Regions from separate parts of the Agrobacterium sp. A3-95 genome, predicted to be linked through region 1. Evidence: riboswitches for the same ligand, from Rfam matches in the RefSeq annotation. Region 1 holds a riboswitch; each other region holds the start of a gene.

Region 1 (5,552 bases):
TCCTCGCGCGTGGCCATGATATCGCGACGGTGCACCGGATCGAGCATCTGCTCTATCTCGCCGAATACAAACGCCGCCAATCCGCGCCCGGGGTGAAGATCACCAAGAAGAACTTCGGCCGCGATCGCCGTTATCCGATTACCAACCGGTTCAGGGACAGGTAGTCGAAGGAGGGCATGGAGGGAGCTTGCTGGACCCCGAATCTAGTTCGGGGTGATGGAGTGCGGATGCTGCGGCTTCGCCATATATCGATGGCGAAGAAGCATCCTTTTCCTCCAACGGCGCGGACACGCCGCGCCGTCTCCCTATCTCGTTAAATAACCTGCCCCACATCGATGCGGTTACCATCCGGGTCTTCGAAAACGAAGGCCCGCAGGCCATAATCCTTGTCCTGCAGACTTTTGATGATGCGAAGCCCGTGGCTTTTGCAAAGCGCGTGCAGCGCGCCGGCGTCGCTGACCAGCATATGCGCCACATTGAAGGGGGCCGGTTTGTGCGTCGACTGCAATGTCAGGTGCAACTCGGCATTACCTTGTTTCAGGATCATGAAACCGACAGGGTTGCCGTTTTCGAAGGTCTTTTCGAAGCCCAGCACACGGACATAAAAGTCATGGGCCTTCTCGATATTCTTGACAGGAAGCATTGCGGCGATCCGACCGAAGCGGATGCCGTGATCGGCGATGGTGTTCATCGCGGAACCTCGGATCTGGGAGAAACGGGCAGGGGAGCGGGCGGTGCCGGAACGCTGCTGTTTTTTCCTATTTGAATTTGCAGGGCGGTGCCTGCGGCAATAGGATCATAATCACGGCGGTGGCGGATGCAAACGGAATGTTTGTGCCATTCAACGCTCCACGCCAGACGATCGACAGGCCCGGGAGGCAGCATGCGCAGTTCCATCGAAATCTTCAACATCCGCACTCGGCAGATGCGGGTGGTCTGGCAGACGCCGGAGCTGTTCGAGGCTCCGAACTGGTCGCCGGACCGGAAATACCTGCTTCTGAACTGCGACGGTCTGCTTTATCGCCTGTCACTTGCCGGCGATCCTTCGCCGGAAAAGGTCGATACCGGCTTTGCGACAATCTGCAACAATGACCACGGCATTTCGCCTGACGGTTCGCTTTATGCCATTTCCGACAAGGTGGAGTTCGGCAAGAGTGCCATCTATCTGCTGCCTTCGACGGGCGGAACGCCGCGTCTGATGACTAAGAACCTTCCGTCCTACTGGCACGGCTGGTCGCCGGACGGGAAAGGTTTCGCCTATTGCGGCATTCGCGATCAGGTTTTCGATATTTATTCCATGGACATAGACAGCGGTGTTGAGACACGCCTTACCCATGGTGAGGGCCGCAATGACGGGCCGGATTATTCGCCGGATGGAGAATGGATCTATTTCAACTCCAGCCGCACCGGCCAGATGCAGATCTGGCGCGTGCGGGTGGATGGCTCGGCCGTCGAGCGTATCACCGACAGCGCCTACGGCGACTGGTTCCCGCATCCGTCCCCCAGCGGTGACAAGGTCGTCTTCGTCTCCTACGACGCCGATGTCTTCGACCATCCGCGCGACCTCAACGTGCGCGTGCGGCTGATGGATATGGAGGGCGGTAATGCCGAAACGCTGTTTGACCTTTTCGGCGGGCAGGGAACGATGAATTCGCCCAACTGGTCACCGGACGGGGATGAGTTCGCTTATGTGCGGTATTTTCCCGTTGGGTGATGCGGTAGAGGGTGCTTCAGCCGGCGCGCGTCTGCGCGGCGGCCGAAGGCCGCAATACGCAGGTGAGGTGGCCACGGTCACATTGCCGCATCGCTGCGCAAGATACTTGTATTTGCAATCTTTGTTGCTCATAAGCTTCTTCGTCAGGTGCCTGCCCTTTACGGCGGGAGAATCGGGAATCCGGTGCAAGACCGGAACGTGCCCAGCGCTGTGAGGCGGATGCCCTTTTTCTTGATGCCACTGAATCCATTCGGGAAGGCGAAAGTGGGCGGATGAAGCCGAGTCAGAAGACCGGCCTGACAGGATAGACCAGACCGCGTGGACGGCGGCAGGTTGTTGCAGCAGCGCGTCGTGCAGGTGAAAACCGGAGCCGGTTTTCGTGGCGGCGCGCCAGCATTGTTGGGGATAGACGATGCCGACCGATCCACTCGCGACCAGTTCGCTCGACGCCGATGCATTCGATCACGCGCTTTCGCCCGCCTACCCGTTTTCCGAGGGGGAGCGAGAGGCGATCTACCGTGCCATCGAAACCCGCCGTGATGTGCGCGACCAGTTCCTTCCGGATCCATTGCCGGAAGATGTGGTCGAGCGCTTGCTGAAGGCGGCGCATTCCGCGCCCTCAGTCGGTTTCATGCAGCCGTGGAATTTCACGCTCGTCACTGACGGTGCGGTCAGGCAGGCAGCCTGGGTTGCCTTCAGCCGCGCCAATGGCGAGGCGACGGCGATGTTCGAGGGGGAGCAGCAGGCGCTTTACCGCAGCCTCAAGCTTGAGGGCATCCGCAAGGCGCCGCTCAGCATCTGCGTCACCTGCGATCCGACGCGTGGCGGCAAGGTGGTGCTGGGCCGCACCCACAATCCGCGCACCGATGTCTATTCCACCGTCTGCGCCATCCAGAACCTCTGGCTTGCAGCGCGCGCCGAAGGCATCGGCGTCGGCTGGGTCAGCATTTTCCACGATAGCGACATTCGCACCATTCTGGAGATCCCCGACCACATCGAGATCGTCGCCTGGCTATGCCTCGGCCGCGTCGATACACTTTACACCGAGCCGGAACTGGCGGTGAAGGGTTGGCGCCAGCGCGTGCCGCTGGAGGAACTGGTGTTTCGCAATCGCTGGGGTGGGCGGTAAAGAGAAGACGCGACCGTCTTGTGAGTGAGATAGAGCGTTGCCAACTCCATACCGTGTGCCTGATGGGAGCTATTGCTGCGGCTGAATGCCCTTCAGCGCCGGGTTCTTCAGGTCGATCCGGCCTGTCTGGTCGGGCAGGAATTTAGGGCCGATGACGCGGACCTTGCTGTTGTTCGGGTCATAGTCGCGTTCCGGAACCGGTTGTTCCGGCGGCCTTGCGGCCTGCTGCAGTTCGGTGGGTTTTTTTGGGGTGTCACCTTGCGGTGATGGAATGGTCGTGATGCTGGAATAGGGTTTCTCAGCTTCCGGCCGCGCTGCCTCCTGCTGCTTCATCTCCTCGTGATAGGCGGCCATGTTGCAGGCGCAGCCTGGGGCTTTCGTTGAGGCATTTCGATAAGCAAAGGCGGTCGGCAGGTCCTTGTAGGGCTTTCCTGTTTCAGCCGAGACCATGTCAGCCGTTTCCTGCTCCGTCATGGAGTGGAAATAAAGCTCCGTCTGCGTACCCGGGCACATTTTCTGGCATTGTTCGGCCTGCGCACGGAAATCGAGCGGCGAGGCATTGGAAGCGATGGGGAAGAACGAGCCATCGCAGGTGCGCACGCACAGCGTCCTGAGCCCGCCTTCGGCAGCGGCATTGGGGTAGGGCGAAAGCCCTGCCTGTCCCGGCGGATTGCTCTGTTCGCCGAAGGCGTCGGGGTAACGTGTCACATCGGGTGCCGTCGGCTGGCGCGCTTCCGTTTCCGGAATGGCGCTGCAGCCATTGGCGTCAAGGGCGGCGAGAATGCGCTGGCGTCTGATGTCGCCATCATCGTTGCCCTGGGCCGCCATGGCATAGTCGCGGTCACGGATGATGGCATCGCGTTCGCTCTGCGCATCCGCCATCGCGTCGCTGATCTCCGCGCAGAGTTCGGCATTCGGGCTGCCATAAACGGTGACGCTTGCGGATGAACAGCCGTAACGGCGCAGATCGTTCCTGATCCTGCGGATCTCGATGTTCTGGCGGGTGAGCGCATTGGCGTAACGCCGTACCTCGGCGGTGTTGCCGATGACACGCGGCGGTTCGCGCAGCTGCGCATAAAGCGTATCGCAGACCTGATCCGCGAAAGCAGCGGCCGGGGCGATGAAAACAAGGGGAAGCAGGAGGCCGATAATGCTGCGGCGCCGGGTCAATGGTGCGATCCGTTCGATGTCCCCGGCCGGTGGCGAGGGTGTTATGCTTCGGGAAATCCGTGTTTCAGGAAGATAACATAAGCTGTTGCCGCAATGCGGCAACAGCATGTTCAAAACTGCGTTAATGCGCCTTCATCAGACCGAAGGGTGCGATGCCTGCACGACGGCAAAGGCCGCCATGTTGACAACGCCGCGCGAGGTGACGCTGGGCGACAGGATATGGGCGGGAAGTGCCGTGCCAAGCAGGATGGGGCCGACATGCAGGCCCTCCGTCAGCGTGCGGGTGACGCCGAGCGTGATGTTTGCGGCATCGAGGTTCGGGAAGACCAGCAGGTTCGCTTCGCCGGTCAGCACGCTGTTGGGCATGGCGCGCTTGCGCAGCGCTTCCGAAAGTGCCGAGCCGCCCTGCATTTCGCCGTCCACTTCCAGTTCGGGTGCCGCTGCCTGCACGATCTTCAGGGCGCGGCGCATCTTGCGGGCGCTTTCCGAATCGCGCGACCCGAAATTGGAGTGGCTGGCGAGCGCGATCTTCGGCGTGATGCCGAAGCGGCGGATTTCCTTTGCCGCGAGAATGGCCATTTCGGCCACTTCTTCGGAGGTCGGATCGTTGTTGACGAAGGTGTCGGTGAGGAACAGCGCGCCCTGCTGGGTGATGAGCAGGCTGAGGCCTGCGAAAGAGCGAACGCTTTCCTGCTTGCCGATGATCTGGTTCACGTCGCGCAGGTGCCGGTCGTAACGGCCTTCCAGACCGCAGATCAGCGCATCCGCCTCACCACGCTTCACCGACAGCGCGCCGATGACGGTGGAGTTGGTGCGCACGATGGTGCGGGCCGCCTCCGGGTTGATGCCGGCGCGGCCGACCAGGGCGAAATAATCATCGACGTAGTCGCGGTAACGTGGATCGTCTTCGGGATTGACCACCGCAAAATCGGTATTCGGGCGGATACGCAGGCCGAAGCGCTTCAGGCGCGTTTCGATGATCTGCGGGCGGCCGATGAGGATCGGGATGCCGGTGCCTTCTTCCAGAAGCACCTGTGCGGCGCGCAGCACGCGCTCGTCTTCGCCTTCAGCAAAGATGATGCGCTTCTTTTCGGCAACCTTGGCGGCGTTGAAGACCGGTTTCATGATGAAGCCGGAACGCCAGACGAAGCGGTTCAGCTGGTCGAGATAGGCTTCGAAATCGCTGATCGGCCGGGCGGCGACGCCGCTTGCGGCGGCAGCACGGGCAACGGCCGGCGCGATGCGCAGGATGAGACGCGGATCGAAAGGCGAGGGAATGAGGTAGTTCGGGCCGAAGATCGGCGTTTCGCCGCTATAGGCCTTGGCGGCGACTTCCGAGACCTCCTCGCGGGCAAGCTCGGCGATGGCCTGCACGGCGGCCATCTTCATTTCCTCGTTGATCGTGGTTGCGCCGCAATCCAGCGCGCCGCGGAAGATATAGGGGAAGCACAGCACGTTGTTGACCTGGTTCGGGAAATCCGAACGGCCGGTGCAGATCATCGCATCCGGGCGGGCAGCACGGGCCACTTCCGGCATGAT
Region 2 (5,552 bases), on a different contig from region 1:
TAATCGCTCATAGGCGTCCATTCGATATCGACACCCTTTGCTGCAAGAGCCTCGACGCTTGCGCGAACCGGCCCGAGCAGTTCAAGCGGCGATATGCCGGAAATCGCCCGTGCTTCCAGCTCGATGGCCGAGAAATCGGGGATGATGTTGATCGCCTGGCCGCCCTTCATCGTGCCGATCTGCAGCGAGGAATAGGGTGGCTCGAAAGTCGCTTCAAAGGGGCCTTTCGTCAGCTCATATGCCGTCTCCACGGCCTTTGCCATGATGCCGGTCATCAGGTGAATGGCATTCACCCCCTGATCAGGGCGGGACGAATGGCCGGAACGGCCACGGATGGTAATGCGAGCTGCTGCTTTGCCCTTGTGTGCACGAACCGCCCGCATATTGCTCGGTTCGCCGATAATTGCGCCCGCCGGTGCGGCGCACAGTTCAGGCAATCTGGCGAGAAGATGCGGAACGCCACGGCAACCCGCCTCCTCGTCATAGGAAAAGGCGATATGCACGGGACGTTTCAGCGCCATGTGCGAAAATGCAGGCGCTGCGGCGAGAACCGTGGCCAGAAAACCCTTCATGTCGGTGGTTCCGCGCCCGTAGAGACGATCATTTTCCGCCCGCAGTGTAAAGGGATCGGAAGACCATTCCGGCTCGCTGGCGGGTACGACATCCATATGGCCGGACAAAACATAGCCGGCGCGATCGGCCGGGCCGAAGGTGGCGAAGAGATTGGCGCGGTCGCCCTCCGGTCCCGCAAGCAGCGATACTTTCGCGCCGTGGCTTTCAAGATAATCGGCGATCCAGCCGGCAATATCGCCATTGGCGGTTCCAACGACCGACGGGAAACCGACGAGACGCTCAAGGATTTCGATTGCGTTCAATGGTCGTCTCCGCTGACCGGATTGTCATCCCGAAAGCTTAGAATGGACTGCGACGTTTATCTGCTGAAATGCGAATGATTTCGGTAGATTGTTGTGACCTTCCAGTGCTTTCAGAAAATTCGTGCTGGCGTAACCGGCTACCGTCGGATGTCGTGGGCTAGGCCGGGACCGAATGAAGGTTGTGAGCCGTAGGGGATGAGGGCCGTTGGTTATGGACCTGCTCAAAGTCGATAGTTTCGAGCTGCGGACCGTGGATATCGCGGACGTGGATGCCGATCATCTGCATGCACTCTCCATGGCCGTCGGATGGCGATATCACGCGAATGAATGGTGTTTTCTGCGGCAATGCGGCGTGGGTCTCGCCGCGCTCGATGAGATCGACCGTGTTGTCGCAACCGCGATGCTCTTTCCCTATGATCAGGGGTTTGCGACGCTTGGCATGGTCATTGTTTCGCCCCGTTTGCAGGGGCATGGCGTAGCACCATGGCTTGTGCAGAAACTTGTCGCAAAATTCCCCACTGTCTCCCTGCGGTTGAACGCGACGGGAGCGTCGCGGCGGTTGTTTTCAAGGTTGGGTTTTGCCGGTGATACGGAAAAAGTATATCTGTTCCGGGGAAGGGCGAATTGCCTTTTCGAGATACCGCCGCCCGGCAGAAAACAACGAATAGAGCCGTTATCCGCAGGTCATCTGACTGATGTGGTGGAACTAGACCGGGCGGCTTTTGGCGTTTCGCGCCGGAACGTTTTGCAGCGACTTTTGACGCAGAATGCGGGTTACGGTGTGTTTGAGGCGGACCGTCTTACCGCTTTTGCGCTGCGCCGTGCGGCAGGGCGGGGCCACATTATCGGTCCGGTCGTTGCGGGTGCGGACATGGATGCGATTGCGCTTGTAAGGCGGCATTTTACCGATCTGGACGATGAGCTGGTGCGTCTCGACACCATCAGCGACAATAGTCTCTTTATTGATTTTATTGCGCAATCCGGGCTGGTGGTGATTGAAACCCTTACCACCATGTCCAAAGACGCGCCGCAACCGGCGCCTTCCGGCGCTACAAAAATTTTCGCGTTGGCGGGTCCGTCTTTGTGCTGAGCAGCAGCACTATCGCAATTGACGCCCCGGCGCTTGCCCCTTATGTCAGAAAGCGACGGTTCCTGAAGCCGAAGGGCAAAGGGATTAATAGGGAACATGGTGCGGGTGATTTCTATCGCCCAATGCCGTGGCTGCCCCCGCAACTGTAAGCGGATTGCCGCTCATCCTCGTGACGCCTGAAAAGCGTCATGCCACTGCACCCTTCAAGGTGCGGGAAGGCAGATGAACGGCGCATATTCGCGAGCCAGGAGACCTGCCGTCATAATATTGACCATCGTTACGGGCGGGGATGCCCGGAAGAGGAGCTGATTATGACCTTTCCGTCCGCGGAAACGTATTTAGAGTCCCGTTCTCCATCTCCACACTTGTTGTCGCTCTGTCACTACGCGTTTTGACGCGCGGCCTGCGGATCACGCCACTTTATTTAGACTGGAGAACATATGTTTCATTTCAAACGCCTGCCGGTTTCCGCCGGTCTTCTGGCTGTCGCACTAGCGGCCTTGCCCGCCGGTGCCGCTCAGGCTGCCGAAACCACCTATCCGCTGACGATCAATAGCTGCGGCCACGAAATCACCTTCAAGCAGGCGCCCGCCCGCACAGTATCGGTCGGCCAGAGCACGACCGAGGTTCTCTATCTGCTCGGCGTGGCCGACCAGGTGGTAGGCACGGCGCTGTGGATCGGCCCGGTTCTGAAGGGTTACGAAGACGCCAATGCCAAGGTGGAGCGGCTTGCCGACAATGATCCGAGCTTCGAGGCGGTGGTTGGCAAGAGGCCGGACCTCGTGACGACGCAGTTCCAGTGGCAGATCGGTCCCGAAGGCGTTGTCGGAACACCGGAGCAATTCGCCGAACTCGGTATTCCCGTTTATACCTCCCCTGCCGATTGCATGGGCAAGGACAATTCCGGCGGCGGCGACGGCGTGCGCAAGTCCGTTTTCACCATGGACCTGATCTACCAGGAGGTCCGCGACCTTGCGAAAATTTTCAACGTGCAGGATCGCGGCGAGGAAGTCGTTGCCGACCTGAAAAAGCGTGAGGAAGCCGCCCGCGCCAAGATCGCTTCGGCGAATGGCAAGATTTCAGCAGTCTTCTGGTTCTCCAGCGCCGAGCTGGATATCGATCCTTACGTGGCGGGCCGCAATGGTGCGCCGGGTTACATCATGTCCGCGCTCGGGCTGAAGAACGTTATCGAAAGCGATGAGGAATGGCCGACTGTTGGCTGGGAAACCATCGCCAAGGCAAATCCGTCCGTGATCGTTGCCGGCAAGATGGACCGCCGGCGTTTCCCCGCCGATGACGTCGCCGTCAAGCTCAAGTTCCTTGCTACCGATCCGGTTGCCAGCATCATGCCCGCCGTCAAGGCGGCCCATGTCTTCGAAATGGACGCGCAGGCGATGAACCCGACCATCCGCACGATCGAAGGCATTGAAACGCTGGCCGAGGCGATTTCCACAGCCGGTCTCGCCAAGTGAACGGTCTTTCCGTCAATCTTGGCAGGGCGGGTCTGGCTTTTGCCGCACTCGCCCTGCTGCTCGTCGCGCTGATGGCCGGTGCGGCCATCGGCGAGACTGCCATTCCGTTCGACGTGGTGGCAAAGACCATTGCCAATCGTGTCTTCCATGCGGGTTATCCGCTGGAGCCGCTAGATGAGGGCATCGTCTGGAGTTACCGCCTCAGCCGCGCCGTTGTTGCCGCGTGCTGTGGCGCCTCGCTGGCGCTGGCCGGTGCGGTGCTTCAATCACTTCTGCGCAACCCGCTCGCCGATCCCTATATCCTCGGCATTTCCGCAGGCGCCTCAACCGGGGCCGTGGCCGTGGCGCTTCTGGGCTTAGGGGCGGGGTTCCTGACGATGCCGGCCGGCGCCCTGATCGGAGCTTTTGTGGCTTTTTCGCTTGTCAGCCTTCTGGCGGTGCGGGCAGGGCACGGCAACAGCGCCATCATCCTGGCGGGGGTCGCCGGTTCGCAACTGTTCAACGCCATGACGTCGTTCATCGTCACCAAATCCGCCAATGCCGAACAGGCGCGCGGCATCATGTTCTGGCTGCTGGGCAATCTTTCGGGCGTGCGCTGGCCGGATGTCTGGCTGGCTTTGCCGGTCAGTATTGCGGGTCTTGGGGTGTGCCTCTGGTACGCACGCGCGCTTGATGCTTTCGCTTTCGGCGGTCAGGCAGCAGCTTCGCTCGGTATTCCAGTGCGCCGGGTATATGCGGTGCTGATCTCGGTTTCGGCGGTCACGACGGCAGTCATGGTGTCGCTGGTCGGTTCTATCGGCTTCGTCGGTCTCGTCATCCCGCATGCGGCGCGCATCTTCGTTGGCGTTCGCCACGGCATGTTGCTGCCGGTGACGGCGCTGACCGGTGCAATTTTCATGATCATCGCAGATATTCTCTCGCGCACCGTCATTCCGGGGCAGGTGCTGCCGATCGGCGTGATCACTGCGCTGGTCGGCGCGCCCGCCTTCGCCTTTATTCTCGGGCAGAAGAGAGGCCGGTCATGAAATTATCCGCCCACGATCTGCATTTCCATGCCGGCAATCTCGACATCGTGCGCGGTGTTTCGCTGGAGGTCGCCACGGGCGAGTTTCTGGGTATCATCGGGCCGAACGGTTCGGGCAAAAGCACGTTGCTTTCCATGCTGGCCGGCATTCGCATGCCGCGTCGGGGTCATGTCATGCTTGGTGAGGAACGGCTTGCCACATTCGGGCGGCGCGAACTTGCCCGCAGGCTGGCCTTTGTGGAGCAGCAGGCCGAAACCACCGAGCGCATCAGCGCGCGACAGGCCGTGGAACTGGGGCGCACGCCCTATCTCGGCCCGCTTTCCGCATGGTCGCCAAAGGACGATGCCATCGTCGATGCAGCGCTCGGAAATGTCGATATGGCGGACAAGGCCGAGCGAAACTGGCATCACCTTTCCGGCGGCGAACGCCAGCGCCTGCACATTGCCCGCGCATTGGCGCAGGAGCCGCATATTCTGCTGCTGGACGAGCCGACCAACCATCTCGATATCGGCCACCAGATCGGCCTGCTCGATCTGGTGCGCAGGCAGGGACTGACGGTTGTGGCGGCGCTGCATGATCTCAATCACGCCGCCATGTTCTGCGACCGCGTCGCCATCATGCATCGCGGTGAAATGATCGCTGTCGGCCCACCGCGCGAGGTCCTCACCTCTGCGACCATCGCCGATGTGTTCGGGGTGCAATCCGTCGTCACCACGGATGAAAGCGGATTTTCACATATTCGTTTTCTGCCGGCCCACGGTGCGGCCGATCACGCAAGGAAAGCAACGGCACGATGATGAAATTGAAAAGACTTGTAAATCTCCGCTTTGGCGCGCGACAGCTTTGCGTTTCCGCGGGACTTGCCATGGTTGTGGCCACAGGGTTTTCCATTCAAGCCGGAGCCGAGACCTTCGAGGTGAAGATGCTGAACCGTGGCGAAAAGGGCTCCATGGTGTTCGAGCCCGATTTTCTGGAGATCGCTCCCGGCGACCGCGTGCGCTTCGTGCCGAGCCACAAGAGCCATAATGCCGCGACGATCGATGGTATGGTTCCCGAAGATATTGAAGGTTTCAAAAGCCGGATCAACGAC
Region 3 (5,552 bases), on a different contig from region 1:
AATGATGCCTGATCTCATCAGGTGATAATGGGGAGAGGGGTCATGGCCTCCATTTGGACGAAGCTCGCGGGCGGGATCGCGGTGGCGGCCATTGCCGGTTTCGGCATTTTCGCCTGGGTCACCGCGCCTGTGCGTCAGGCACCCAGCCACTGGGTGAGCCTTGGCGAGCCGGACCTTGCCAATGGCGAAACGCTGTTCTGGGCGGGCGGCTGCGCAAGTTGCCATGCGGCACCAGATGCCAAGGGCGATGCGCTTTTGACGCTTTCGGGCGGGCAAGCGTTGAAAAGCCCCTTCGGCACCTTCCATGTGCCCAATATTTCCTCCGATCCGCAGCATGGCATTGGCGGCTGGACGCTTTCGGAATTCGGCGATGCGATGACGCGCGGCGTCGGCAAGAACGGCGAACATCTCTACCCGTCCTTCCCTTACGCCTCCTATGCCCGCATGACGCAAAAGGACATCAACGATCTCTTCGGTTATTTGCGGGTTCTGCCCGCCAGCCAGAATGACGCGCCGGATCATGAACTGCCGTTCCCCTTCAACATGCGCATGGCATTGGGCGGCTGGAAATTCCTCTATTTCGATACATCCGCGCCACCCCGCGTCGAGCTTGCCGATGCCAATGCCGAATTGCTGCGCGGCCAATATCTGGTGGAAGGCCCGGGCCATTGCGGCGAATGTCACACGCCGCGCAATGCGCTTGGCGGTTTTCTCGATGGCAAATGGCTGGCCGGTGGTCCCAATCCCGAAGGCGAGGGCCGCATTCCCGATATTACCCCCGGCTCGCAGAGCGTCGGAAGCTGGGAGGCGGCCGATATTGCCAACTATCTGGAAACCGGCTTCACCCCGGAATTCGACAGCGTCGGCGGCTCCATGGTCAAGGTGCAGCAGAACATGGCGCATCTGACGGCCGAAGACCGCAATGCGATCGCCGCCTATCTGAAGGCCATCCCGGCACGGTAGCCCTTTGCCGTCATGCCGGACTTGATCCGGCATCCAGCCACGGCGCGCAATTCTCACGCCGGCCTGCCATTGACTCGCACCCGCACCCATCGGATAACGATCCTGTGATGGTTCCTTCCGGGCGTTCCGGAAGGTGAAAAGGGAACACGATAGGGAGACATCCTCATTCGTGGCTGCCCCCGCAACTGTGAGCGGAGAGCCTGAAACGAAATGCCACTGGTAAGCATCTCGCCGGATATGGGCGAGGGCAATGCCGGGAAGGTGTTTCAGGTTTTGACCCGTAAGCCAGGAGACCTGCCATCACGGAAATGTCCATGCCGGCGGGGTGTCCGGAAGAGCGGAATTTCAGGGTGGTGGCGCTTGAACGTGCCGCCCTGTGTCAGTCTCGTATCCCCGTGGTGAAGTGTATCGCATGCGGCTGCACGGCGTTTGCCGTTCCGCCGCGTCTAAAGGCGCGGGGTCGCGCCGTAAGAGGGGTCACCATGTCCATCAACCAGAATACGGCAAATGCCGCCGTTTCAGCAAAAACGGGCAGCTTCGCGCAATCGCTGACGGCGATCGTGCTTGGCCTGTTCGTCGTCGGTTTTGTCGGCTTTTCGCATGTGGAAGCCGTTCACAACGCCGCGCATGACACGCGTCATGCCAATGCTTTCCCTTGCCATTGAGGGGGGAAGCATGTCGTTCTTTCGCAATATCGTTTTTACCGCCGTCCTCGTCGGCATCGTTGGCGGCTTCGCCGTTTCGGCCATGCAGGCTTTCGGCACCACGCCGCTGATCCTGAAGGCGGAAACCTATGAAAATGCCGGTGGCGAAGCGCCCCACAGCCACGATGCTCCGGCCACGACCGGCGCTGCCGTTCCCGCGCACGAGCATAATGAGGAAGCCTGGTCTCCGGCCGACGGCTTCGAGCGCACCGCCTATACGGTCGCCGCCAACGTGCTGACCGCCATCGGTTATGCGCTGGTGCTCACCGGCCTCATCTCGCTGCGCGGCACCAATGCCGGCTGGCGCGAAGGCCTTTTGTGGGGTGTGGCCGGTTTTGCCGCCGTCATGCTTGCGCCGATGATCGGCCTGCCGCCGGAACTGCCGGGCAGCCCGGCGGCCGCGCTTGAGGCGCGTCAAATCTGGTGGCTTTCGACGGTTGCGGCGACCGCAGGCGGCATCGCGCTGATCGCATTCCGCCGCGAACCCTGGGCAATCGTGCTCGCACTGGTGTTGATCGTTGCTCCACATGTGGTGGGCGCGCCCCTGCCGCCGGAAGGTGAACATGCGCTGGCACCGCTGCCGCTGGAACGACAGTTCATCGTCGCCGCCACCGTGACCAGCTTTGTCTTCTGGGCCTTGCTCGGAACATTGAGCGCGTTTTTCCTGAAGCGCTTCCAGCAGGCTTAAATCCATGAAGGACGCAGCCGAATGGAGTGAGGAACTCGACGCGCTGCGTTTTGCCGTTCCCGGTCACGGCGCTTTCTGCGCCGTGCACCGCCTTGCCTTCAAGGCAGTCCTCGTCGTCAGCCCGGAACGGGAAGCGGCGCTCGCCTATTTTCATGAGAATGAGGCTGCCTTTACGGCCGCAGCCCTTGCCAAGATAAAACGCTCGGCTTTACCGGCCGGTCGCAGTCTGCATCTCAACAGCCGCGATATCCGCCGTGCGATTGCGGGGGAGGGCGGGGATGTCGTGCCCCGTGTCTGCCGGGTGCTTGATCAGGGGTGATTTGTGATGGTCTCGCGGCTTAACTTCTCCACCACCCTCATTCCAGTGACAAGCACAGGAATGACGATGAGAGGATCCGCAAAACTCCCGACACCAAGGTGAGCCTCACCGGTGCTCCGCCGCGAAAACCTGAAGTTCCGCCTCGGCTTCCGGACCAAAGAGGCCGAGGTGTTTCAGAATTTCCACTGCGAAACTGACGGGTGCCTGCCGGCTGCGGTTACGATGCCGCCATCGCTGACCGCCTTCGGCTGGTCGCGATAGAGCGCTTCGCCGCGATAGGACGGATAGGCCTTGTGAGAGGCGAGCGAATTGCCGGTATGGGCGACGTCATCAAGGGCGCCCGTGCCTGCAAGCGCGCTGGCAGCCGCGCAGATGCCGGCAACCAAACGGCCCTTCTCGCGAAACCGCTGTACCAGCCCGCCAAGATCGGCAGCCGTTCCCTTTTCCCAGCTGAGACCGCCGGGAATGACGAGCGCATCGATGTTAGCAGGATCAAGCGCATCATAGGATGTGTCGGGCGTAACGTTGAGCCCGCCCATTGAAACCACGGGCCGGCCATCCGGGGTTGCGTAAACGATCTCGACGCCGAGATAGCCGCGCGCGGCGGCGGCAAGCAGCGCCGGTTCCCAGTCCGCAAAATCCTGCGCAAGCGCAATGGCAATCCGTGTCATGACCGTCTCCAAAGGTTGCAATCAGGCGATAGACTGCATGTAGCGCATGCCGGTGACCGGGCGCGGCGCGAAATCCATGCTTTCGTAGAAACGATGCGCGGCGACATTGCCGGTCGTGGCGCTGACGGAAAGATAGTCGCAACCGAGGCGCTTGGCGATATCGCGGGCGCGGGAAACCAGGTGCTGGCCGGTGCCATGTCCGCGGTGACCGTCACGCACGAAAAGATGGTGTAGCTCAAGCCCGCGGCGGCCTTCCTGCGCCCTGTAGAGCGGCAGCATCAGGGCGTAACCGATCAATGCGCCGTCGGCTTCCGCCACCAGCCCATGCACCCAGGGAAGCGGGCCGAACAGGTCGCGTTCCAGTTTTGCCGGCGTAATCGCCGCCGCATCGCCATGAAAGGTGGCAAGCAGGGTGATCATCTCATTGAGCTCAGGCAAATCGGTCTTGCGCGCGCCACGAATGATGACGACGGGCGGTCTTTCCAGTGTAAGGGAACTATCTTCGGTCATTTTTCTGGTCCTTCGGTTTTATCGGTGCCGTCAGGACGCTTGAAAAACAACAAAGCCGCCTGACGGCGGCTTGTTGACAAAATGATCTGTCGAGCCGCCCTTTACAGGTAGGCCCAAAAGTACGAGCAGGAGATGGGTGCGCGTTCGTTGATCATGTCCATGCAATGCGCTCGAATCTGAAATCTGTCAAGCCTGCTCTTCAGCATCAATGCTCCCCTTCGCACATGCCATGGTCGGAAAGCGCGCGGATGACATAACAATCCTCGATCGAATGACCATGGCAATGGGAGACGATACGTTCCAGCTCATGCTCGAGCTTTTTGAGGCTGGTGATTTTTTCGCGCACATGGGCGAGGTGTTCGGCGGCAATGCGGTCCGCACCCTCGCACGGCATTTGCCGGTGCTGGCTGAGCGCGATCAATTCTCTGATGGCGTCGATATTGAGCCCAATATCGCGGGCATGGCGGATGAAAGCCAGCCTTTCGAGATCGGATTTTTCGTAACGGCGCTGGTTGCCTTCCGAGCGATCTGCCTCGCGGATGAGGCCCATCTGCTCATAATAGCGGATCGTCGGAACCTTCACGCCGGTACGTTTGGACAATTCACCGATGGACAGCATTGCCTTCTCCATATCCTCAAGAGCAGCCGGGACAAGAACGAACCGGATGCTCTAGTGTCTAGAGATATAGCTTTTCAGCGTGCCGTTCAATGGGTGTCAGGCGGCGGCCTCCACGCCGAGTGCCTGCGCCAGGGCTTTGAGAACTTCTGTCTCGATGCTGGAGGCGGCGTCAGGCTGCGCTGATGCGGCGATATCTACCGCCGGTTCGGTTCTGGCCTGTGCGCCGCTGTCCAGGTTCCAAAGTGCTGCGGCAAGGCCGGCGGAAACGCTGGCGGCGGCAGGTGCGGCGGAAACGGCAACGCTCTCGGCGCTGGAAATCGCGCGGTGTGCCGCCCGTGTCAGTTCCAGCAGGGCCTCGGTGGTTGCATTTGTTTCCCTGGTCTTTGTCGGCTCAAGGGTCCGGACCGGAGTTGCGTAATAGCTGCTGGTTGTTGCTGCGATAGTCGTCATGACTGAGTCCCCTAAGTTTCATGGGGTATTTTTAGGGGTCGAAACATTCGCGAAGGTTGCGTCGCGCAGGGCTTGAACCAAAAAACATCGCAATATAGTATACCCCCCTATAGTATATGAGGTACTCATGTCCCATACGATCCGCAACAAGGAGAAGCTTCTCGCTCGCATCCGTCGCCTCAAGGGGCAGATGGAGGCGGTGGAGCGTGCCCTGGACGATTCCAAGCCCTGCGGCGAGGTGCTGCAATTGCTGGCCTCGGTGCGCGGTGCGCTTTCCGGCCTGACGGGGGAGGTGATGCAAGAACATCTGCATGAGCACGTCGTGCACGCCGAAAATGAAGACGAGCGGGTGCGTGCGGCGGAAGAGCTGGCCCAGGTGCTGAAGACCTACATCCGCTAACCTCTCTCCCAAAAGTGTCCGCGGCTTTGGGAAAAGACATGCGTGAAACAGAATATTCCAGGATCGAACAGGATTAGCGACATGACGACGACATCCGAATTTTCCGCAGCGTCCGGCCACGACCATGTTTTCCTAGGCCGGAACCATGAGCGCAATGAAAAGCGCGTGTGGATGGTGATTGCGCTGACCACAGTCATGATGGTGGCGGAGATCGTCGCCGGCCACTGG
Region 4 (5,552 bases), on a different contig from region 1:
ACCAGTGGATCAGAAAGGTAGCAGGCTGATGGCAAAAGAACCTATCCTCACAGCACGCAATCTCGTTAAACGCTACGGTCGTGTGACTGCGCTCGACAATGCCGATTTTGACCTTTATCCGGGCGAAATCCTCGCCGTCATCGGTGATAACGGTGCTGGAAAATCCTCTCTCATCAAGGCGATTTCCGGTGCGGTGACACCCGATGAAGGGGAGATCAAGCTTGAAGGCAAGCCGGTACAGTTCCGCTCGCCGATCGAGGCGCGCAAGGCTGGTATCGAAACCGTTTATCAGAACCTTGCGCTGTCTCCCGCATTGTCCATAGCCGACAATATGTTTCTCGGCCGTGAAATCCGCAAACCCGGTATTCAGGGAAGCCTGTTCAGGGCACTGGACCGTCCGGCGATGGAAAAGTTTGCCCGTGAGAAACTCTCTGAACTCGGCCTGATGACGATCCAGAACATCAATCAGGCGGTGGAAACCCTCTCCGGCGGCCAGCGCCAGGGTGTTGCGGTGGCGCGTGCAGCCGCCTTCGGCTCCAAGGTCGTCATCCTTGACGAACCGACGGCGGCGCTCGGCGTCAAGGAAAGCCGCCGCGTTCTTGAGCTTATTCTGGATGTGCGCGCGCGAGGGCTACCGATCGTTCTCATCTCGCACAACATGCCGCATGTTTTCGAGGTTGCTGACCGGATTCATATTCATCGGCTGGGCAAGCGTTTATGCGTCATCAATCCGAAGGACTATACCATGTCCGACGCCGTCGCCTTCATGACGGGCGCCAAGGAAGCGCCAAAGGAAACGCTGGCCGCATGACGTTGAAGCTTGAAACGATCGTCGAAGACGTTCTTCGGCGGGCAGAGGATAAATCTCGTTTTATCATTGCCATTGCCGGTCCCCCTGGGGCCGGCAAATCCACGCTGGCGGATGCCCTGTGCGGTGCCCTCGTGGCGCGCGGCGAGGCCGCGGCTGTCCTGCCCATGGACGGCTTCCATATGGATAACGGTATTCTGGAAGAACGGGGGCTCTTGCCGCGAAAAGGCGCACCGGAGACCTTCGACGTGCGCGGCTTTCTTGATATCGTCTCCGCAGTTCGTCAGGGCGGGCAGGAAGTTCTTGTCCCGGTTTTTGACCGCTCCCGCGAAATAGCCATTGCCTCCGCTCGCGCCATCGCGCCAGAAACACGCTTGATCCTTGCCGAAGGCAACTATCTGCTGTTGAACGAGGCGCCGTGGACGAAGCTTTCCGGCAGCTTCGATCTTACCGTCTTCGTAGGCCCATCCGTTGCGGTGCTCGAGGAACGCCTGCGGGATAGATGGCAGGGCTATGGTCTCGATGCGACCGAGATTCACGCCAAACTGTTCGAAAATGATCTTCCCAACGGAAAGCGGGTGATTGAGAACTCCCGCCCCGCCGATATTCGCATCGATATCTGGGAATAACCCGCCGCTTCCGTCCGTAGGCGGCATCGAGCATTCACCGTTAAGCCTTTGTTGACCATGTGTTGAATCTTTTTGATCCACAGGGTGGGGCTTTCGCATGTCTAATTATTGACGAAAAAAATTCCTCATATACTATATGTGGTGTTCAAGGTTCTTTCGATTCGCAAGCGTCGGAAGCTAAGACGGGAATTCGGTGCGCAACACCATTATGGTGAAGCAATGCCGAAACTGCCCCCGCAACTGTAAGCGGTGAGCATCGTTCCGATTTGAGCCACTGGCGCTAAAAGCTCCGGGAAGGTGGGAATGGATGTTTTGACCCGCAAGTCAGGAGACCTGCCTTGAGCGAAAACGTCCACGGGCGGGGTGTCCGGAAGGAAGGTGTATGACGCAAATGAATTGCGTGCGCCCTTTTCTGCCCCCTCCAGAACAAGCTTCGGGGTGAAGTCATGCCAGTGCATTTTTATAAGTTTCTACGCTCGTCGGCGTAGGCAGCGATCTTACGCGGCCTCACCCGCGCGCCTCGCCAGAATGACAGAACCATCGCCACCCGCTTGCGATTGCAGGCGGGCAATGTTGAGCCGTGCGTAAAAGCGGCTTCGAAAGAGGAAACAATGACCGTCACCGTTTACAGCAAGCCCGCCTGCGTCCAGTGCACTGCCACCTATCGTGCGCTTGACCGCATCGGTGTCAGCTACGAGATCGTCGATATCTCCGAAGATGCGGATGCCCTCGATCGCGTTCGCGGCCTCGGTTACATGCAGGTTCCCGTGGTCGTTGCCGGCGAACGCCATTGGGCGGGTTTCCGTCCGGACATGATTGGCTCGATCAGCTGAGGAGGCGATGCGATGGGGCTGATCGTCTATTATTCCAGCCGGTCTGAGAACACTCATCGCTTCCTTCAAAAACTGGGGCGACGATTGCTTCGCCTGCCGCTCGGCGCCGAGGAAGACGTTCCTCACGTGTCGGAGCCCTATGTTCTCGTCACCCCCACCTATGGGGGCGGCGGCATGAAAGGAGCGGTACCGAAACCGGTTATCCGGTTTTTGAACGAGCCCTCAAACCGAAATCTCATTCGCGGCGTCATCGCGGCGGGAAATACGAATTTTGGCGCAGCTTTCGCATCCGCCGGAGATATCGTGTCGCGTAAATGCGCGGTGCCGTTTCTCTACCGCTTCGAGCTTCTTGGCACGGAGGAAGATGTCGCCAACGTCAATCATGGATTGGAACGATTTTGGACACGCTGACCTCGAGCGCGGTGCGCAACACGGATGCCAAACAACAAGTAACCGCTGCGCAAAAACACCTGGACGCGGGACTGGACTATCACGCGCTGAACGCGATGCTGAACCTCTACGATGAAAACGGGAAGATCCAGCTCGACAAGGACCGCCTTGCGGCACGGCAATATTTCCTTCAGCACGTCAACCAGAACACGGTGTTTTTCCATAATCTCAGGGAAAAGCTCGATTATCTCGTGACCGAGGGATATTACGAACAGGAGGTGCTGGACCAGTATTCCTTCAATTTCGTCCGTGACCTCTACGACGAGGCCTATGCCAGAAAGTTCCGTTTTCCGACATTTCTCGGCGCCTTCAAATATTATACGTCCTATACGCTGAAGACCTTCGACGGAAAGCGTTACCTGGAGCGTTATGAGGACCGCGTCTGCATGGTGGCGCTGGCTCTGGCGCGTGGCGACGAGCAGCTTGCCCGCGATCTGATGGATGAAATCATTTCCGGCCGCTTCCAGCCGGCGACCCCGACCTTTCTCAACGCTGGCAAGAAAAGCCGCGGTGAGCTGGTTTCGTGTTTTCTGCTGCGTGTGGAAGACAATATGGAAAGCATCGGCCGGTCCATCAATTCAGCATTGCAGCTTTCCAAGCGTGGCGGTGGCGTAGCACTGTCCCTGACCAATATTCGCGAAGCCGGCGCGCCGATCAAACAGATCGAAAACCAGTCCTCTGGCGTGATTCCTGTCATGAAGCTGCTGGAAGATTCGTTCTCCTACGCCAACCAGCTTGGCGCGCGCCAGGGCGCTGGCGCGGTCTATCTGCATGCCCATCACCCCGACATCATGCGTTTCCTCGATACCAAGCGCGAAAACGCCGACGAAAAAATCCGCATCAAAACCCTTTCGCTCGGCGTGGTGATCCCTGATATCACCTTCGAACTCGCGAGAAACAACGAGGATATGTACCTGTTCTCGCCGTATGATGTTGAGCGGGTTTATGGCGTGCCGTTTACCGAGATTTCCGTCAGCGAAAAATATCAGGAAATGGTCGCCGACAGCCGCATCCGCAAGAAGAAGATCAAGGCACGCGAGTTCTTCCAAGTCATCGCAGAAATCCAGTTCGAAAGCGGTTATCCCTATATCATGTTCGAGGATACGGTTAACCGCGCCAATCCGATCGCCGGCCGTATCAGCATGAGCAATCTCTGCTCGGAAATCCTACAGGTCAGCGAGGCGAGCGAGTTCAACGACGATCTCTCTTACAGCCATATGGGCAAGGATATTTCCTGCAATCTCGGCTCGCTCAACATTGCTTCAGCAATGGATTCGGCTGATTTCGGCAAGACGATCGAAACCTCCATCCGGGCGCTGACGGCCGTTTCTGACATGAGCCACATCTCGTCTGTCCCTTCCGTGGAAAAGGGCAATGATGCGAGCCACGCCATCGGGCTTGGTCAGATGAACCTGCATGGCTATCTGGCGCGCGAGCGCATCTTCTACGGCTCCGAAGAAGGCATCGACTTCACCAATATCTATTTCTACACGGTGACCTATCACGCCATCCGCGCCAGCAATCGCCTTGCCACTGAAAGGGGCCAGAGCTTCAAGGGCTTTGAAAACTCCAAATATGCCTCGGGCGACTACTTCGATAAATATACCGACCGGGAATGGCTGCCCGCGACGGAAAAGGTCCGCGACCTTTTTGAGAAAGCCGGCATTTCCATTCCGACACAGGAGGACTGGAAAGCGTTGAAGCAGGCCGTCATGGAGACCGGCCTCTATAACCAGAACCTTCAGGCCGTGCCGCCCACAGGCTCGATCTCCTATATCAACCACTCGACCTCCTCGATCCATCCCATCGTCTCGAAGATTGAAATTCGCAAGGAAGGCAAGATCGGCCGTGTTTATTATCCGGCTTCCTACCTTTCGAACGACAATCTCGAATATTATCAGGATGCCTACGAAATCGGTCCGGAAAAGATCATAGATACCTATGCGGCGGCCACTCAGCATGTCGATCAGGGCCTGTCGCTGACACTGTTCTTCCGCGATACGGCAACGACGCGCGATATCAACCGGGCGCAGATCTACGCCTGGAAAAAAGGCATCAAGACCATCTACTACATCCGTTTGCGCCAGATGGCGCTGGAAGGCACGCAGGTTCAGGGCTGCGTATCCTGCACGCTCTGAATTGAGGGACAAGACAATGAACATTGCCGTAAAACCCGCGTCCCGTATTCGCGCGGTCAACTGGAACCGCATCGAGGATGACAAGGATCTCGAAGTCTGGAATCGCCTGACATCGAATTTCTGGCTACCGGAAAAGGTGCCGCTCTCCAACGATATCCCGTCCTGGGGAACGTTGAAGCCGGAAGAGCAGACCTTGACGATCCGCGTCTTCACCGGGCTGACATTGCTGGACACGATCCAGAATGGCGTCGGTTCCGTGCGCCTGATGGCGGATTCGGCGACGCCGCACGAGGAGGCGGTGCTTTCCAACATCTCCTTCATGGAGGCGGTCCACGCCCGCTCTTATTCCTCGATCTTCTCGACGCTCTGCTCCACGCCTGACGTCGATGACGCCTATCGCTGGTCGGAGGAGAACGAATTCCTGCAACGCAAATCCGCGCTCATCATGCGCGAATATGATAGCGGAAATCCGTTGAAAATGAAGGTCGCCAGCGTGTTTCTGGAGAGCTTCCTGTTCTATTCCGGCTTCTACCTGCCAATGTTCTGGTCAAGTCGCGCCAAGCTTACCAACACGGCCGATTTGATCCGTCTCATCATTCGCGATGAGGCCGTGCATGGCTATTACATCGGCTACAAGTTCCAGCGCGCGCTCGAACGTCTGGGCGAAGCGGAAAAACAGGAGATCAAGGATTTC

Evidence for each region. A riboswitch is a leader RNA that binds a small molecule or an ion and turns the genes downstream of it on or off. The one in region 1 is predicted to bind cobalamin.
Region 2: another riboswitch for cobalamin. It lies ahead of ACQZ5Y_RS08265 (ABC transporter substrate-binding protein); the one in region 1 lies ahead of bluB (5,6-dimethylbenzimidazole synthase).
Region 3: another riboswitch for cobalamin. It lies ahead of ACQZ5Y_RS01755 (CbtB domain-containing protein); the one in region 1 lies ahead of bluB (5,6-dimethylbenzimidazole synthase).
Region 4: another riboswitch for cobalamin. It lies ahead of nrdH (glutaredoxin-like protein NrdH); the one in region 1 lies ahead of bluB (5,6-dimethylbenzimidazole synthase).

The regions. Positions count from the first base shown of each region.
Region 1 is NZ_JBNWDR010000004.1:338,143-343,694, forward strand. Features, by position in the region: gene ACQZ5Y_RS13915 (NAD+ synthase) at 1-164, shown strand, start outside; gene ACQZ5Y_RS13920 (VOC family protein) at 314-691, opposite strand; gene ACQZ5Y_RS13925 (TolB family protein) at 884-1,714, shown strand; cobalamin riboswitch at 1,843-2,028, shown strand; gene bluB (5,6-dimethylbenzimidazole synthase) at 2,127-2,843, shown strand; gene ACQZ5Y_RS13935 (DUF2865 domain-containing protein) at 2,913-4,013, opposite strand; gene ACQZ5Y_RS13940 (NADP-dependent malic enzyme) at 4,149-5,552, opposite strand, start outside.
Region 2 is NZ_JBNWDR010000002.1:576,568-582,119, forward strand. Features, by position in the region: gene argE (acetylornithine deacetylase) at 1-875, opposite strand, end outside; gene ACQZ5Y_RS08260 (GNAT family N-acetyltransferase) at 1,087-1,965, shown strand; cobalamin riboswitch at 2,005-2,240, shown strand; gene ACQZ5Y_RS08265 (ABC transporter substrate-binding protein) at 2,406-3,437, shown strand; gene ACQZ5Y_RS08270 (iron chelate uptake ABC transporter family permease subunit) at 3,434-4,462, shown strand; gene ACQZ5Y_RS08275 (ABC transporter ATP-binding protein) at 4,459-5,259, shown strand; gene ACQZ5Y_RS08280 (pseudoazurin) at 5,256-5,552, shown strand, end outside.
Region 3 is NZ_JBNWDR010000001.1:337,221-342,772, reverse strand. Features, by position in the region: gene ACQZ5Y_RS01760 (c-type cytochrome) at 43-963, shown strand; cobalamin riboswitch at 1,055-1,279, shown strand; gene ACQZ5Y_RS01755 (CbtB domain-containing protein) at 1,446-1,628, shown strand; gene ACQZ5Y_RS01750 (CbtA family protein) at 1,639-2,355, shown strand; gene ACQZ5Y_RS01745 (hypothetical protein) at 2,360-2,674, shown strand; partial or broken gene ACQZ5Y_RS01740 (type 1 glutamine amidotransferase family protein) at 2,780-3,345, opposite strand; gene ACQZ5Y_RS01735 (GNAT family N-acetyltransferase) at 3,367-3,855, opposite strand; gene ACQZ5Y_RS01730 (MerR family transcriptional regulator) at 4,061-4,474, opposite strand; gene ACQZ5Y_RS01725 (hypothetical protein) at 4,571-4,924, opposite strand; gene dmeR (Ni(II)/Co(II)-sensing transcriptional repressor DmeR) at 5,052-5,324, shown strand; gene dmeF (CDF family Co(II)/Ni(II) efflux transporter DmeF) at 5,406-5,552, shown strand, end outside.
Region 4 is NZ_JBNWDR010000001.1:1,101,158-1,106,709, reverse strand. Features, by position in the region: gene ACQZ5Y_RS05505 (ABC transporter permease) at 1-29, shown strand, start outside; gene ACQZ5Y_RS05500 (ATP-binding cassette domain-containing protein) at 29-811, shown strand; gene ACQZ5Y_RS05495 (nucleoside triphosphate hydrolase) at 808-1,437, shown strand; cobalamin riboswitch at 1,569-1,792, shown strand; gene nrdH (glutaredoxin-like protein NrdH) at 2,049-2,270, shown strand; gene nrdI (class Ib ribonucleoside-diphosphate reductase assembly flavoprotein NrdI) at 2,283-2,681, shown strand; gene nrdE (class 1b ribonucleoside-diphosphate reductase subunit alpha) at 2,669-4,858, shown strand; gene nrdF (class 1b ribonucleoside-diphosphate reductase subunit beta) at 4,875-5,552, shown strand, end outside.